DNA from 2 places in the Rossellomorea sp. KS-H15a genome. Region 1 is predicted to be linked to the other one. Evidence: riboswitches for the same ligand, from Rfam matches in the RefSeq annotation. Region 1 holds a riboswitch; the other holds the start of a gene.
The links. A riboswitch is a leader RNA that binds a small molecule or an ion and turns the genes downstream of it on or off. The one in region 1 is predicted to bind cobalamin.
Positions count from the first base shown of each region.

Region 2: linked by a shared signal. The riboswitch ahead of M1J35_RS08815 (acyl-CoA thioesterase) and the one ahead of M1J35_RS15035 (ABC transporter substrate-binding protein) in region 1 are both predicted to bind cobalamin.

Region 1 covers NZ_CP096886.1:2,949,755-2,957,266, reverse strand. Annotated here, with positions in the region: gene M1J35_RS15055 (C45 family autoproteolytic acyltransferase/hydrolase) at 1-998, shown strand, start outside; gene M1J35_RS15050 (glycosyltransferase family 2 protein) at 1,179-2,294, opposite strand; gene M1J35_RS15045 (hypothetical protein) at 2,388-2,540, opposite strand; gene msrA (peptide-methionine (S)-S-oxide reductase MsrA) at 2,594-3,124, opposite strand; cobalamin riboswitch at 3,344-3,543, shown strand; gene M1J35_RS15035 (ABC transporter substrate-binding protein) at 3,679-4,644, shown strand; gene M1J35_RS15030 (FecCD family ABC transporter permease) at 4,607-5,665, shown strand; gene M1J35_RS15025 (adenosylcobinamide amidohydrolase) at 5,662-7,113, shown strand; gene M1J35_RS15020 (bifunctional adenosylcobinamide kinase/adenosylcobinamide-phosphate guanylyltransferase) at 7,150-7,512, shown strand, end outside.
Region 2 covers NZ_CP096886.1:1,719,117-1,726,628, forward strand. Annotated here, with positions in the region: gene M1J35_RS08800 (tripartite tricarboxylate transporter TctB family protein) at 1-342, shown strand, start outside; gene M1J35_RS08805 (tripartite tricarboxylate transporter permease) at 355-1,869, shown strand; gene M1J35_RS08810 (SLC13 family permease) at 2,080-3,441, shown strand; gene M1J35_RS08815 (acyl-CoA thioesterase) at 3,498-3,971, opposite strand; cobalamin riboswitch at 4,124-4,315, opposite strand; gene M1J35_RS08820 (flotillin family protein) at 4,549-6,063, shown strand; gene ade (adenine deaminase) at 6,230-7,512, opposite strand, start outside.

The sequences.
Region 1 (7,512 bases):
TCGGACAGGAACTTCGGTCGTCGCCACTCTATTCTCATCATGAAAAGAGACGAAAGAAGTCATTGAGAGATTACAATGTAAAGCTGCTTGAAGTCGAGGGACTACTCCGGCAATTTGCACCCGGATTATGGGATGAATTAATTGGACTATCCCATGGTTTACAGTGGTCATTGGAAGATACCATACATGAATATTCGGGATTTCAACAGGAATGGAAGGAGTCAGGATGTTCGTCATTGGCAAAAGACGGTATATACGTGAGGAATTATGATTATCACCCGAAAACATATGAAGGTAGGCTGTTACTCGTCGAGCCGGCGGGGGGCTATGCATCTATCGGATTTTCAGGAAGGGGAATCGGACGGATTGACGGGTTGAACGAAAAAGGATTGGCTGTTGGTTTTCATTTCGTGAATCGAATAAAGCCGGGAGATGGATTCATTTGTACGACAATCGCCCGCATCCTCCTGGACACATGTAAGAATACAGACGAGGCCATCGAAGTGTTGCGCAGGCTGCCTCACCGACACAGTTTCAACTATTCTTTATATGACCAAGGTGGCAAAGCTGCTGTGGTAGAAGCTTCCCCGAGGGGAATAGGGGTGTATCACCATTCAACCTTAAGTTGTACCAACCATTTTCAAATGAATCATATGAAAAAGGATAACCGACATTATTTAAAGGACTCTCAAAAAAGGCTGGACCTGTTACATTCAGTACATGAAAAGGAATTAACCATAGATGGGGCATTCAAACTGTTTAATCGGGGAGACAGCCCGATTTTCAAGAAAGCGTATGATGCTTGGGCAGGGACGATTCATACATGTGTCTTTCAATGTACATCACTGAGATGCTTAATCGGCTTCGGGGAAAGTTCCGATGGATTGGTGGTGGACTTTCAGGAATGGGTCAGGGGAAGAAATATTCCCGTCCGGAAAATGTCAGGGAAGTTCGATACAAATGAGCCGTTTTTATTTATGGAAGAAGTGACGGAATAAGGGGGAACCGAGCAAATCAAGGGATTAACGGCTTATCATTCGTGGAGGACTTCCTCGGTTCTTATTAATAAAATGCGCAAATTCATAGAAATGTATGTATGATTTGTAACATTCTCAAAAATGTGGTGACTTGGCAGGTGGTGCAGGTTTATATTTATGAAGTGATATTCACTAACAGGATCATTTCATCTTCTCGTTCTTTCCTTTCTCTATATATACATAACGATCTTTCCAAGTGGTCCTTTTCCTGAAAAAGGTATTCAAAAATGAATGAAGAAAGGTCGCTAGGAAAAATAGGATGTGAACCGGAAATAATAATGTCTCGAACACGCTGAAATTACCGATCCTTCTCACTAAGAAATAGAAATAACCCCCTAATAGGATGTATTGGATGATAAATAAATAGGGATATTCCCAAATCATTTCCGGTGAGTGAATGACCAGCGTAATAAGCGAAGCCATCCACAAAGAAGAAAGCCCCAGGAGTAGGATGTTTGTCGACTTAGCTCCTGAAGCGAAGCTCTTTGACCACCCGTGGAATACATCATTTATTCCTTCCCCATACATCCTCATGGAAATGGCATTCCTGCCACTTACCGCTTCTACCGATTCCCCGCATTTCTTCGCCCATTGACTCAAGGCAAAATGTTCCACCATTTCCCCTCTGATGGCTTCATGTCCTCCTACTCGCTCATAAACGGCCCTCGAACATAAGAAAAATTGCCCGAAACCGCCTGAAGGCGTGCACAACCATGAAAAGAGATGGGTGATACTGGTTGAAGCAAACACCATTAAATGAAACAGCATGGAGAATGTTTCGTAAAAGGATTCCATTTTATGAAAAGGATGAATGGTCAATACTCCTTGACAGTGTTGCATTTTATACGTTTCGCATATCTTTAACAGACCTGCTTGTTCGAACCAGGTATCACTATCCACAAACAAGAGGAATTCTCCTTTAGACTCTTTCGCTCCATTCCAGCATGCCCATGATTTCCCGTTCCATCCATTAGGCAAAGGGGGTGCATCAATTACAATTGCACCCTCGTTTAAGGCTATAGCCTTCGTTTGATCTGTCGATCCATCATTCACAACAATGACTTCCAAGGGCTGTATGAACTGCATCCGAATACTGGATAAAAGCCTCCCAATCGTCTTTTCTTCATTTCTTGCAGGAATGATGATGGAACATTTCTTGACCAGATAACTATTCCGTACATGAACGGAATTCTTCACGGTCGGAATTCTCGTAAAAAGGAAAATGGTAAGGCCCAATGCGATTATCCAGAAATACATCTGTTTTCACCTTCTTTGACAAAATTCTGCTGTATCGCCATTCTAACCATAATATTTACCCGTGATACGCCTAGGGCGTTTTTAGCTAAAGTCTCATTGGGATGGATGGGGATCGACGGTATCTGAGTTATTTGCGTTTTCTTCCTTCTCATCAGGATAAGGGTCAAAGAAATTAACTACTTTTCCCGGTCCAGAGAATCCTATCACTTGTTCTTTATCATCTTTCGCCTTGTCGGATTTCTTCACAAAAAAACTCCTTTCTAGCCATTAGTTTGGCGAAAGAAGTTTTTTTCATGCCACTATTTGTTTTTCCAATGTCCATCTATGAATTCATCGCGCCCTGACTTTGCGCGATCTTGTTTGTATTCCTCCGGATTCGTTTTGTAGAACTTTTGATGATACTCTTCTGCCGGATAAAAGGTTGAGGCAGGAAGGACTTTGGTGACGATCGGCTTCTTGAATCGCCCGCTTTCTTCTATCGTGTTTTTTGACTCCTCAGCCAATTGTTTCTGGTGTTCATTGTGATAGAAGATAGCTGTTCGATACTGTTCACCACGATCGTGGAATTGACCACCGTCATCAGTCGGGTCAATCTGAGGCCAGTATAACTCCAATAGCCTTTCATAAGGAAACAGAGCGGGATCATAGGTGATCTGAACCACTTCATAATGGCCGCTGCCACCGGCTTTAATATCCTCATATGAAGGATTCTCAAGATGACCTCCAGAATATCCCGATACGACATCAATAATCCCTGGCAGCTCATCGAACGGCTTTACCATGCACCAAAAACATCCGCCTGCAAACGTAGCGACTTCTCTATCATTCATTTAGCAAACCTCCTGTACCATATGTACTCCTCTAAAGCAGTAAAGCAATAGCTTGAACAGATTCTACCATGAAAGCTTAAAAGGAACAATTAAAATAGCTTGTCTGCTTCAGCTGTGCCGACTTTACGATTAATCGTTTTCTACAATTTTCAACAAATTCATTAAAATTCATTTCCTAACGGATGGAATTTGTGTATAATTCTTTTGTACGGAACAATTTCATACGTTACGAAATCAGGTGAAGTGTAAGATGTGAATCTTCTTAGCTTCTTAATAGGGAAGTTGGTGTAAATCCAACGCGGTCCCGCCACTGTAAATGGTAGTGAGCTGAACATTTACCACTGTGCAAACAAGCACGGGAAGGTATCAGCAAACTATGACCATGAGCCAGGAGACCTGCCTGATTTTAAGCGCACCAATTCTACGCGGATAGAAAGGTGTAATATGCATGGTTCACTGAATATAAACCTATATATGCATCTTACACAACATCTCTAGTCCACTGGAGATGTTTTTTTGTCTGTCAAAATGTTAATCAACAGGGGGAATAAAAAATGAAACACACAGTAAAAGCCTTACTTGCATTGTTGGTAGCCATTGGATTCCTGACAGCATGCGGAACGAATGACGGGGAACAAACGAAGAAAAAGGAAACAGCAGAAGTAAACCAAAATGAATCCGGATATCCTTTATCATTGAATGACGCGCTTGATAATAAAGTCACCCTGGAAGAACAACCTAAACATATCGTTTCGTTAATTCCCAGTAATACGGAGATTTTATTCGAGCTTGGGCTCAATAATGAAATCGTCGGGGTGTCAGACTTTGATAACTTCCCGAAAGAAGCCGCCGATAAAGAGAAGATTGGTGGAATGGAGTTTAACGTAGAGAAAATCGTCGGCTTAGATCCGGACCTGGTCCTTGCCCATGAATCCACAGCAAAGTCAGCAGAAGAAGGTTTGAATCAACTGAAAGATGCAGGGGTGAACGTATTCATCGTTCAAGACGCTAAAAGCTTTGAAGAAGTATATAACACAATTCAGGACATCGGGACACTAGTCGGTAAAAAAGGTCAGGCAAATTCCGTTGTTTCTGAAATGAAATCAGATTTAAAATCCATCCAGGAAAAAGCAAGTGAAGTAACGGAAAAGAAAAGAGTCTATGTGGAAGTTTCCCCTTCCCCTGACATTTATTCAACAGGTAAGAACACGTTCATCGATCAAATGCTATCTATGGTCAATGCTGAAAATGTCATGAGCGATCAGGAAGGCTGGGTACAGGTGAACCAGGAAGCGGTCATCTCGTCTAACCCTGATTCAATCATCACTACATATGGTTATTACAGTGAAAATCCGAAAGAACAGATAATGGGAAGAAAAGGATGGGAAGATGTAACGGCAGTTAAGAATGGGGATGTTCACGATGTCCATTCTGATTTAGTCACACGGACAGGTCCAAGATTGGTTGAAGGAGTAGAGGAAATTGCAAAGTCGATCTATCCAGAGGTATTTGCAGAATAAGATAGGGATCACATACGGATTGGCAGGGCTATTTATACTCACGGCGGTGCTTGCAGGTGTTTCGATCGGTACAATAGCCATTCCACCGATGGATATCCTATACATCGTCGGTTATAAGTGGTTCGGTTTTCAAATGCCTGATACGGTTAATCCCATGTTTGTGAACATCGTCTATACGATCCGGCTTCCAAGAGTATTGTTGGCTTTATTGGTCGGCAGCTCCTTAGCCATTGCCGGAGCTTCTTTTCAAGGGCTGTTACGCAATCCTCTGGCTGATCCCTACACATTGGGAGTGTCATCAGGTGCATCGGTCGGGGCGGTCATCACATTGTTTTTTCATTGGAGCATCCCTTTCATCGGGAAGTTTACGCTTCCCTTTTTCAGTATTGTTTGTTCGATCATCACCGTATTTCTCGTATTATGGTTCGCACAAAAGGTTGAAAGGACCATGAAGGTCGAAACCATTATACTGACAGGAATCATCTTCAGCTCGTTTCTGGGCTCGGTGATTTCCTTGATGATCGCACTCACAGGTGAGGAACTGAGGCAGATCATCGGCTGGCTTCTTGGAAGTGTATCCATGAGAGGGTGGGATTACATTGCGATCATCTTGCCTTTCTTCCTTATGGGGGTGGTGTTGCTCCTACTGAACAGCAAGGAATTGAACGGCATGAGCTTCGGGGAGGAACAGGCCCGTCATATCGGTATCTCGGTTCAAAAAAGGAAGCTGATCATTTTGATTGCCGGAAGCATCCTGACGGGGGCAGCAGTGGCCGTGTCCGGAACGATCGGATTTGTCGGCCTTGTGGTTCCTCATTTTCTACGAAGAATGATCGGACATGATCATAAGCATCTCCTTCCCCTATCAATCCTTGTAGGAGGAGGGTTCCTTGTTCTCGCCGACCTGCTTTCCAGAACGATCATCGCTCCGACCGAACTTCCGATTGGAGTGATCACCGCCTTGATCGGCGCACCGATGTTTGCTTATATTCTTTTAAAGAAAAGGGGTCTTTCATCATGATCGATGTAAACGGGGTGTCAGTAGGATACGGCGATCAAAAGATCGTGGAAGACATGAATTTTCATATTGACAAGGGAGAGTTCTTTGGAATACTTGGCCCAAATGGAAGTGGTAAAACGACGTTACTGAAAGCCATGACGGGTCTCCTTCCTTTAATGGATGGAGTGATTACTTTGAAAGGGAAGCCGCTTCATCAGTTTTCTTCGAGAGAATTGGCTACCCATGTCGCGGTATTGCCCCAGATATCGACTGAAGCATTTTCGTATCAAGTGAGGGAGACTGTGATGCTTGGAAGATATGCTCACCAGAAAGGTTTCTTTAAGGGTACGACCGACCGGGACAAAGAGATGGTGGACAAAGTGATGGAGCAGACGGGAATTTCTGCGTTTCAGAACCGATACCTGCATGAATTGTCAGGTGGTGAGCGACAACGGGTGTTCCTGGCACAGGCTCTAGCCCAGGAACCTCACATCCTCCTTCTGGATGAGCCCACTAATCATCTTGATCTTTCCTACCAGAAGTCCCTATTGGATTTGATTAAAAGTCAAACAGATCAGGGGACATTAACGGTCGTGGCCATTTTTCACGATTTGAATTTAGCGAGCCTATACTGTGACCGTTTACTCTTACTGGACCAGGGCACAACGAAACTTCTCCATCATCCGGAAGAAGTGTTGAAAGAAGAACATATCGAAAAAGTCTATCAAACAAAGGTCCAGAAACAGGCTCATCCTTTGGTGGCCAAACCTCAAATGGTAATCGTGCCTGAAGGATCCCTCACTGAAAACCTGCTATTAGATGAAAGGTATATGACATTGAACGAAGATTGCATCCTTTATTCTGCCCCTTTCCCGTTGAAGTGTATGTCCTCGGGTATTATCGGAGCGGGAATTGGTTGGTACTCTCACTTCATGAACCGACGGGTACCCGTTGATTATGACTGCCGGGATTACAAACAAGATATGAAGGAGTTTCTCATTACGAAAGAACTGGATCCGTCTTTATCTGTCGGTATGATGACGGCTCTCGATTTGTCTAACATGATATGTGAGCGTTTTGAGATGATGGGGAAATCGGTTTTCGTCATCGTGACCGCCGGTGTCGGAAATGCCATGGATGTATCAACGAGCTTTCAATATGATATTGATTCTAAACCGGGTACGATCAATACCTGGGTTTTCATTAATGGGAATTTATCTGATGAGGCCTATATCGAAGCCCTCGTCACTTCCACGGAGGCAAAGGTAAAAGCACTGAATGATATGGAAGTAAGGGACAAAAGAAACGGAAACCTTGCAACCGGAACGCCTACAGACAGCATTCTGATTGCTTCCAGTCAAAAAGGGGAGCTCGAACCATTTGCAGGACCGATCACTCCGATAGGTAAGTTGATCGGCAAAGGAGTCTATGAAGTAACAAAAAAAGCCATCCAACGTTATATGGGTTAAAAAGAGGGCTTTCATCGTAAGGAGGCACATTTTCGCATGGGAAGACTTTTTTTTATAACCGGAGGGGTTAGATGCGGGAAAAGTTCCTATGCAGAAAAGCTTGCATCGGAACTGAAAACATCGAATGAGATCTTGATCTATCTTGCGTGTGGAGTGAGTACGGACCGGGAAATGGAAAACAGGATTTTAAAACACCGACTGGATCGCCGATCTTCTCATGAAAAGTGGACGACCATTGAAAGGCCACTGGCTATCGGTGATATCGTCGATACTATACCATCCAATGCCATTGTTCTATTAGATTGTCTCACGACTCTCCTGACAAACGAATTGTTCAATGGGGATATGGAGGGCGGAAGGTATGTAGAGGATAGTATCTATGAATCTGTCATTCAATTA
Region 2 (7,512 bases), 1.2 Mb from region 1:
GGTCCGCTCTATTTTCCTGTCGGTTTAAGTGTATTCATGCTGGTATTCAGTGCGGTTTACTTATTTCAGGAGTGGAAGAGCCTGCATATCCATAATGAAGAAATAAAGCTCATGCTAAAAGGGAGAACACCGAAATTGATTGCCCTGACTGTTTTATACGGAGCTGTTTATGCGTTCATATTTGAACGGATTGGATTCTTATTTTCTACTATATTATTTTTGGGCGCTTTATTATTTACGGTCAACGGAAAAAAAATTGTCGTCAACGTGTTGGTGGCGATCAGTTTTTCTTTTCTATCATGGTATGCATTCAGCATTTTATTAGGAGTCAGTCTTCCATAGGAGGTGCACTAGATGGATTTTAGCAACTTTATGCAGGGATTAACGACTGCATTGGAACCAATAAATATAATGTGGGTTGTCATCGGAGGATTTCTTGGGACGATCGTCGGCATGCTCCCCGGACTGGGACCGGCAACAGCCGTGGCCGTCTTAATCCCGATTACATTTGGCATGGAGCCCGTCAGTGCCATCATACTGATGGCTGCCATCTATTACGGGGCGATGTATGGTGGGTCGAGGAGTTCGATTCTATTAAATACACCAGGTGACGGTTCAGCCATTGCTGCCACATTCGACGGGTATCCGATGGCTCAGAAGGGTGAGGCAGGACAGGCCATGGCCATATCGGCAGTCGCGTCTTTCATCGGCGGGATGATGGCCGTCATCGGATTTATCTTCCTTGCCGAGCCGCTTGCAAGCTTTGCCCTGAAATTCGGTCCTGCTGAATACTTTTTATTAATGCTGCTGACTCTTTCGGCGATTGTTGCTTTATCGGTAGGGAAAATGGTGAAGGGCTTCATCGCGATGTTCCTTGGGCTGATGCTCAGTACGGTGGGCATTGATACTCAGAGCGGCGTCTATCGATTCACCTTCGGAAGCTCGCATTTAAGTGAAGGAATCGATTTTCTAATCGTGATCATCGGTGTATATGCAGTCGGGGAAGTCCTTTACAATTATTTGACGATCGATCAGGAGAAAAAAGAGAAAAAGAAAGTCGGTAAGATCTGGTTTACGAAAAAGCAGTGGAAACGCTCATTATGGCCGATTTTAAGAAGCGGACCACTTGGATTTGTGGTTGGTGTCCTTCCGGGAGCCGGGGGATCGATCGCATCCATGATCAGCTACTCAACAGAGAAGCAAATTTCCAAACATCCTGAAGAATTCGGGAAGGGTGCAGTAGAAGGGCTTGCAGCACCTGAATCTGCTAATAATGCAGCCTCTGTCGGGGCGATGATCCCGCTGTTGACGATGGGTATCCCAGGTTCGGGGACAACTGCTGTCATGCTTGGAGCCCTGGTAATGCTTGGGATGAAACCTGGACCGCTTTTGTTTGAGAATGATCCCAATACGGTATGGACGCTGATCAATAGTATGTTTATCGGGAATATAGCCCTTGTTATTATTAATATTCTGCTTGTCGGTCTGTTAGTGAAAATACTGGATACGCCTGCAAAAGTGTTGTATCCGGTCATTGTGATTCTTGCATTTATCGGAACCTACACGCTCAGTTACAGTGCAGTGGATTTCTTCCTGTTATTAATTTTTGGAGTATTCGGTTTATTTCTGAAAGTCATGGATTTTCCGATTGCCCCGCTTGTTCTGGCATTGATCGTCGGAGCAGATATGGAGCAGAACTTCAGGATGGCCGTTCTTTCGTCAAATGGCAGCCTCGGTATCTTCTTTGATACACCGATTGCCATCGCCCTGGCTATATTGACGCTGTTATCACTGTTTTATCCATTGCTGATCAAAGCATTTAAAAAGAAAGAGAAGAATCCTGTCGACCCTATTTCAAAAGACATGTAAGGAAGAGGGATATTTTATCACAATTATTCTGAAGGGTCAGGATTGATGTCGGGGACTGTTTATGGGAAACAGCCGGTTCTTCAGCTGCCCGATATGCCCTAGGTAATAAGCAGGATTCAACGATCATTCACTGACAGTTATTGATGAAAAGGAAAAGTCACCCCATCGCCGGTGGCTTTTTCCTTTGATTGAAAGATGGGAGTAATCGTCATGAAAAAACAACTGTTACTGGTTATCACGTTTCTATTATATGCCTTATTCTTTCTCCCATTTTTTGAGTGGGATGAAACATGGAAGGCTATCGCTGCACTCATCATCATTCAGATCCTCTGGATAGGCAAAGTCTTTCCACTTGCATTCAGCTCGCTGCTACTCATTCTGCTGATTTCGTTTCATTTTTTCAGTTATGAACAGACATTGAGTTATTTCAGTTCGGGTATCGTTTGGCTCTTGTTTTCTACATTCATTATCTCAGCTGCATTCATTAAAACAGGTCTGGCAAGCAGGGTATCGCTTTATACGTTAAAGCTCTCTGGAGGGTCGGGGAAAGCGTTGATTTTCATTTCGTTTCTGCTCATGACTGTCCTGTCTGTCCTGATACCGTCGAATGTAGGGAAGGGCAGCCTGTTATCATCGGTACTCGACAGCCTGATGAAAAGTCTGCGAAAAATAGCGGATGTCCATTATCTGGGCAAGTCGCTGTTTATAGGGGTTGCCTATCTTGCTGCCATTTCAGGGGCGTTTGTCGCGACTGGGGCCAGTTCCACTATTTACGCTTTCGGGATCCTGAGCGACGTTTCAAGCGATCTGAATTATATAAGATGGTTCCTGATTTTTGGAATACCGGTGCTGCTTTTTATCGTGATATTGTGGGGAATATTCTTAATGATCTTTCCCCCTGAGAAGATTGACCGAAAGCTGTTATTGGCATTGATCGAAAAAAGAATCGGTGAGCTTGGGCCGGTGAGCATGAACGAAAAAAAAATCATGAGTATAATCGTGGGAACGTTGATCCTGTGGATTTCACAGCCTCTGCATGGATATTCCATTCCTCAGATCGGCCTTCTGGGCGCATGTATGACCGTCATCCCTGTCGCAGGAGTATGGAGATGGGATGAGGCGAGCGAATCAATTGATTGGGATCTGATGCTCTTTTTTGCCTCAACTCTAATGGTATCTGGGATGTTGGTCGAGACAGGCACGATTGAATGGATGGCTGAAGAATTGAACGCTTTGCTTACAGGCCGCCAACCCTGGGTGATTATCCTACTCCTCATTTTATGTACCAGTATCATTCGGATCGTATTCGTCAATATCCTGGGGTTTTTGACCATCATGCTCCCCCTCAGCATCACGATCGGACATACCATCCCGGGTTTATCACCTATGCAAATTGCCATGCCGATGTTTATGGCATGTGTCCCGGGCTTTTTTCTCGTCACCCAGTCCCCGGTTCATCTCATCAGCTACTCGTACGGTTATTTTACCGACAAGGATTTAATGCGGGCAGGAATTTGGTCATCCGCAGCCTGGATCGCCGTCATCATCTGCTCGGTTTTCTTTTACTGGTAAGACACTACTTATTGTTGAAAAAGGGTATGAACAGCGTGCTGTTCATACCCAAAAACTTATTTTATCAATGCCCGGTTTTTTCGATGTTCCTTCCTCAGAACAGCTGATTTGAACAATCTCTTCTCCTCTTCTGTTTCCGGTATCACTTTCGGCACCGGTTTCGGCTTACCGTTTTCATCCACCGCAACCATGGTAAGGAATGATTCCGTCGTCAAGGTTTTGATACCTGTCAATAGATTCGAAGAGAAAACTTTTACGTACACCTCCATCGAAGTCCTTCCCGTGGAAGTTACAATCGCCTCTAGGCTGAGTGCATCCCCGACAGTTGCGGATGACAGGAAATCGACCGAATCGATCGAAGCCGTTACCACCACAGAACTCGAATGCTTCATGGCTGACAGTGCAGCGATTTCATCAATATATGATAGAACTTTCCCTCCAAAGATGGTTTGCATATGATTGGTATCCGGGGGCAGTACCAATCTTGTCTGTACGGTTCGTGAACGCTCAACTGAAAAAGCTTGTTCCATATTTTCATCTCCCTGCTTCCTTTTTGACGAAATAAAAAAGCATCTTCCTTTTTGTAAAAGAAGATGCGGTTACTCCAAGCGAGCGTCCAGGAACCTATGATTTCCTTTGTGACGTTTCATTTGCGCAACACCCTCCTATCTCCCGTAGGACTTTCGTGTTCTTCTCAATTGGCAGGTCTCCTGGCTCAGCGTCTCCGATTTCAAATTCCTTCCCATTTCAAAGTGAAACAGTGGATACATATGAAATCTCAGCTTTACAGTGGCGGGACCGCGTTGGATTTTCACCAACTTCCCTTTTAAGGAAATGACCTGAAATCATTTCCACCAATGAGCAATGATTAAATTGTTGAACGGTTTTATTTTATCATAGACGATCATTTCCTGATGATTATTTATTGTGAAAAGAAGATAAAAGGGAAGAAATAGATCTCCATTTATATAAAAATAGGAGATTCGCCTAATTTATTGAAACTTTTTCGTATTCAGATCCGTATATAGTAGTGTAGCTAGCACTTTTATTTAAAATTAAATCAGACAGCATGCTGGTTTAAACAAATTGTCGAGAGGGGTTGTCAGAATGCTAGGATCATTGAGTGTGATTGGATTTTTCGTTTTCCTGATTCCTGTTCTGGTTATTGCAGCAATTGTGGGGATCGCCTATTACTTCTGGATGAGGTTCCGCTATCGTACGGCGAAATCGAACCAGGCACTGATCATTACCGGACCGAAACTGGGGGATCCTGAGAAGGAATCGAATATTTTCACCGACCAGGAAGGCCGTTCCATGAAAATCATCCGTGGGGGGGGATACAGATTAAGACGTTTCCAGACGTCCACTCCTGTTAACCTTACATCATTCCAATTGAAACTATCGACACCAAGAGTGTACACAAATGGAGGAGTGCCGATCGTGGCCGATGCCGTGGCCATGGTGAAGGTTGCCGATACCTTGAACGGGATCGCAAACTACGCCGAGCAGTTCCTCGGTAAGGATCAAAAAGAAATTGAAGATGAAATCATCGAGGTGCTGGGAAGTAACCTCCGCGCGATTCTTTCAAAAATGACCGTGGAAGACATAAACAGCAACCGTGAAAAATTCAATGCCGATGTGTCGGAAATCGCCCAGAAACAGCTTGATCTGATGGGCTTCAAAATCACGTCACTCGGTTTGACGGACATAAGGGATGCTGACGAACAAAATGGATACTTAGAAAATCTTGGTCGTCCGCGTATCGCTGAGGTGAGGAAACAAGCTGAAATCGCTGAGGCGAACACAGAACGTGAAACGCGTATCCACCGTGCCCAAACCGACCAGGAAGCGAAAGAAGAAGAATACAAACGCCAAATCACGATTGCAGAATCGAAAAAGGAAAAAGACATCAAAGATGCTGCTTTCAAAGAAGAAACCGAACGCGCAAGAGCGAAGTCCGAACAGTCCTATGAGCTTGAAAAAGCGAAACTTGCCAAGGAAGTAAAAGAAGAAGAGCTGACCCTTCAATTCCTTGAACGTGAGCGCGCAGTTAAGCTTGAGGCGGAAGAATCGAAAGTCCGTAAAACGAAAGCAGATGCAGATTATTACGAAACGACTCGTAAGGCGGAAGCGGAAGCACGAAAATCGGAAATCGACGGGGAAGCAAAAGCGAAGATCCGCAGGGAAGAAGGGTCGGCCGAAGCCGATGTCATCCGTGAACGCGGTAAAGCAGAAGCTGAATCCCGTAAACTCCTGGCTGAGGCCATGGAGAAACACGGAGATGTCATCATCACCGAGAAACTCATTGAAATGCTGCCGATATTCGCAGAGAAGATCGCTCAGCCTCTGAACAATATCGATTCAGTCAAGATCATCGATTCAGGTAATGGTCAAGGAGTTCCTTCCTTTGGTAAAAGCATCACAAGAACGATGCTTGACATGCAGGAGCCATTGCGTGAAATGACAGGCATCGATGTTGGGGAATTACTGAAGTCGTATGCAAACAGGACTCAACCGACGCATTACCAGCCTGCCATTTCCGAGTCAGGAGACAAGGAAGCAGCAGCTTCAAACGAAGTGGAAGAAAAAGAGTTTGAAGAAGCGGGGAAGGGAAGTAAATAAGATATTTTAAAAAGGTGCCAGGCACGGAATGAAGATTCTGTGCCTGGCACCTTTTAGTGTTGGAAGTGGATGTCAGCTGCTGAAAACTGCGGGATATTCAACAGACAAACTCATCACCGAATTCAACAGTCAAACAAAAAACAACCAAACCGTCCAACTCCACGTATCATCCTTCCACACTCACCTCGATATGCCGGCAATCCCCCACATCGAACAATCCTAAATCCGTCAGCTTCAATTCCGGGATCACAGGCAGAGTGAGGAAAGAGAGGGTTAAGAACGGATTAAAGTCCCCGGAGAATCCCATTTCAACGAAGGTATCCTTCAACTGATGAATTCCCCTTGCAACGTCTTCATAGTCCCCTTCAAACATTAAACCTGCTATGGCTAAAGGAAGGGAGGCAATGGTCCGTCCGTCCTTCACCATGACAAGGCCGCCGTTCATTTTTTCCAGTGCCTTCACAGCCATCAGGATATCCCCGTCATTGGTCCCCGTTGCCACAATGTTATGGGAATCATGGGCGATGGTGGTGGCGATGGCTCCATCCTTCAGTCCGAAGCCCTTGACGATGCCTAATCCAATGTTGCCTGTGTGATTATGTCTTTCCACGACGACGATTTTAAGGTGATCATGTATGGGGGAGGCTTTGAAGCTCCCGTTTTCTACTTGTACCGTTTCGATTTTTTTATTGGTTCGAAGCTGATTGGGATTAATTTCAATGATATTGGCTTTTTTAGCAGCTCCGATTTTGATTTTCAGATTTTCTTCAGTGATATCAGGAATATGGACGGTTGACGTCAGGGATGGGTCAGAAACCGTTTTGACCATTGTATTTCCAATGTACTTCCCATCTTTAGCAACTGCTTTTCCAGCTTTGAACACATCAGATATGGTCACTGTTTCAAGGTTTTCAAGCAGGACAAAATCCGCTTCGTAGCCCGGTGCAACGGCTCCTTTTTGATGTAGGCCGTAACATTCGGCGGCATGCAGGGATGCCATGGCAATCGCCAATAGTGGATCGAGGCCTTCCCCGATGGCTAACCGGATATTATGATCGATACTGCCTTCTTCGATTAAGTCATCCAGATGTTTATCATCTGTACAAAAGAGGCATCGGCGTGCATTTCTATCATTGACGACACCGATGAGGGACAAGAGGTCCTTTGCGACACTCCCTTCCCGAATCAAAAGGTACATCCCTCTCCGCAAGCGTTCCTTTGCTTCTTGAACGGAGGTACACTCATGATCGGTCCGGATGCCTGCTGATTTATATACATTGATGGCATTCGTATCAAGTCCGGCCAGATGGCCGTCCATATTGTGTGTGAATGAAGCGGTGGCGATCATTTTGTCCACAATCGAGTCTTCCCGTTTTTGCAGAGATGGGTAATCCATCACTTCTGCCAGTCCGAGGACACGTTCATGCTGATAAAAAGGGGTCAATTCAT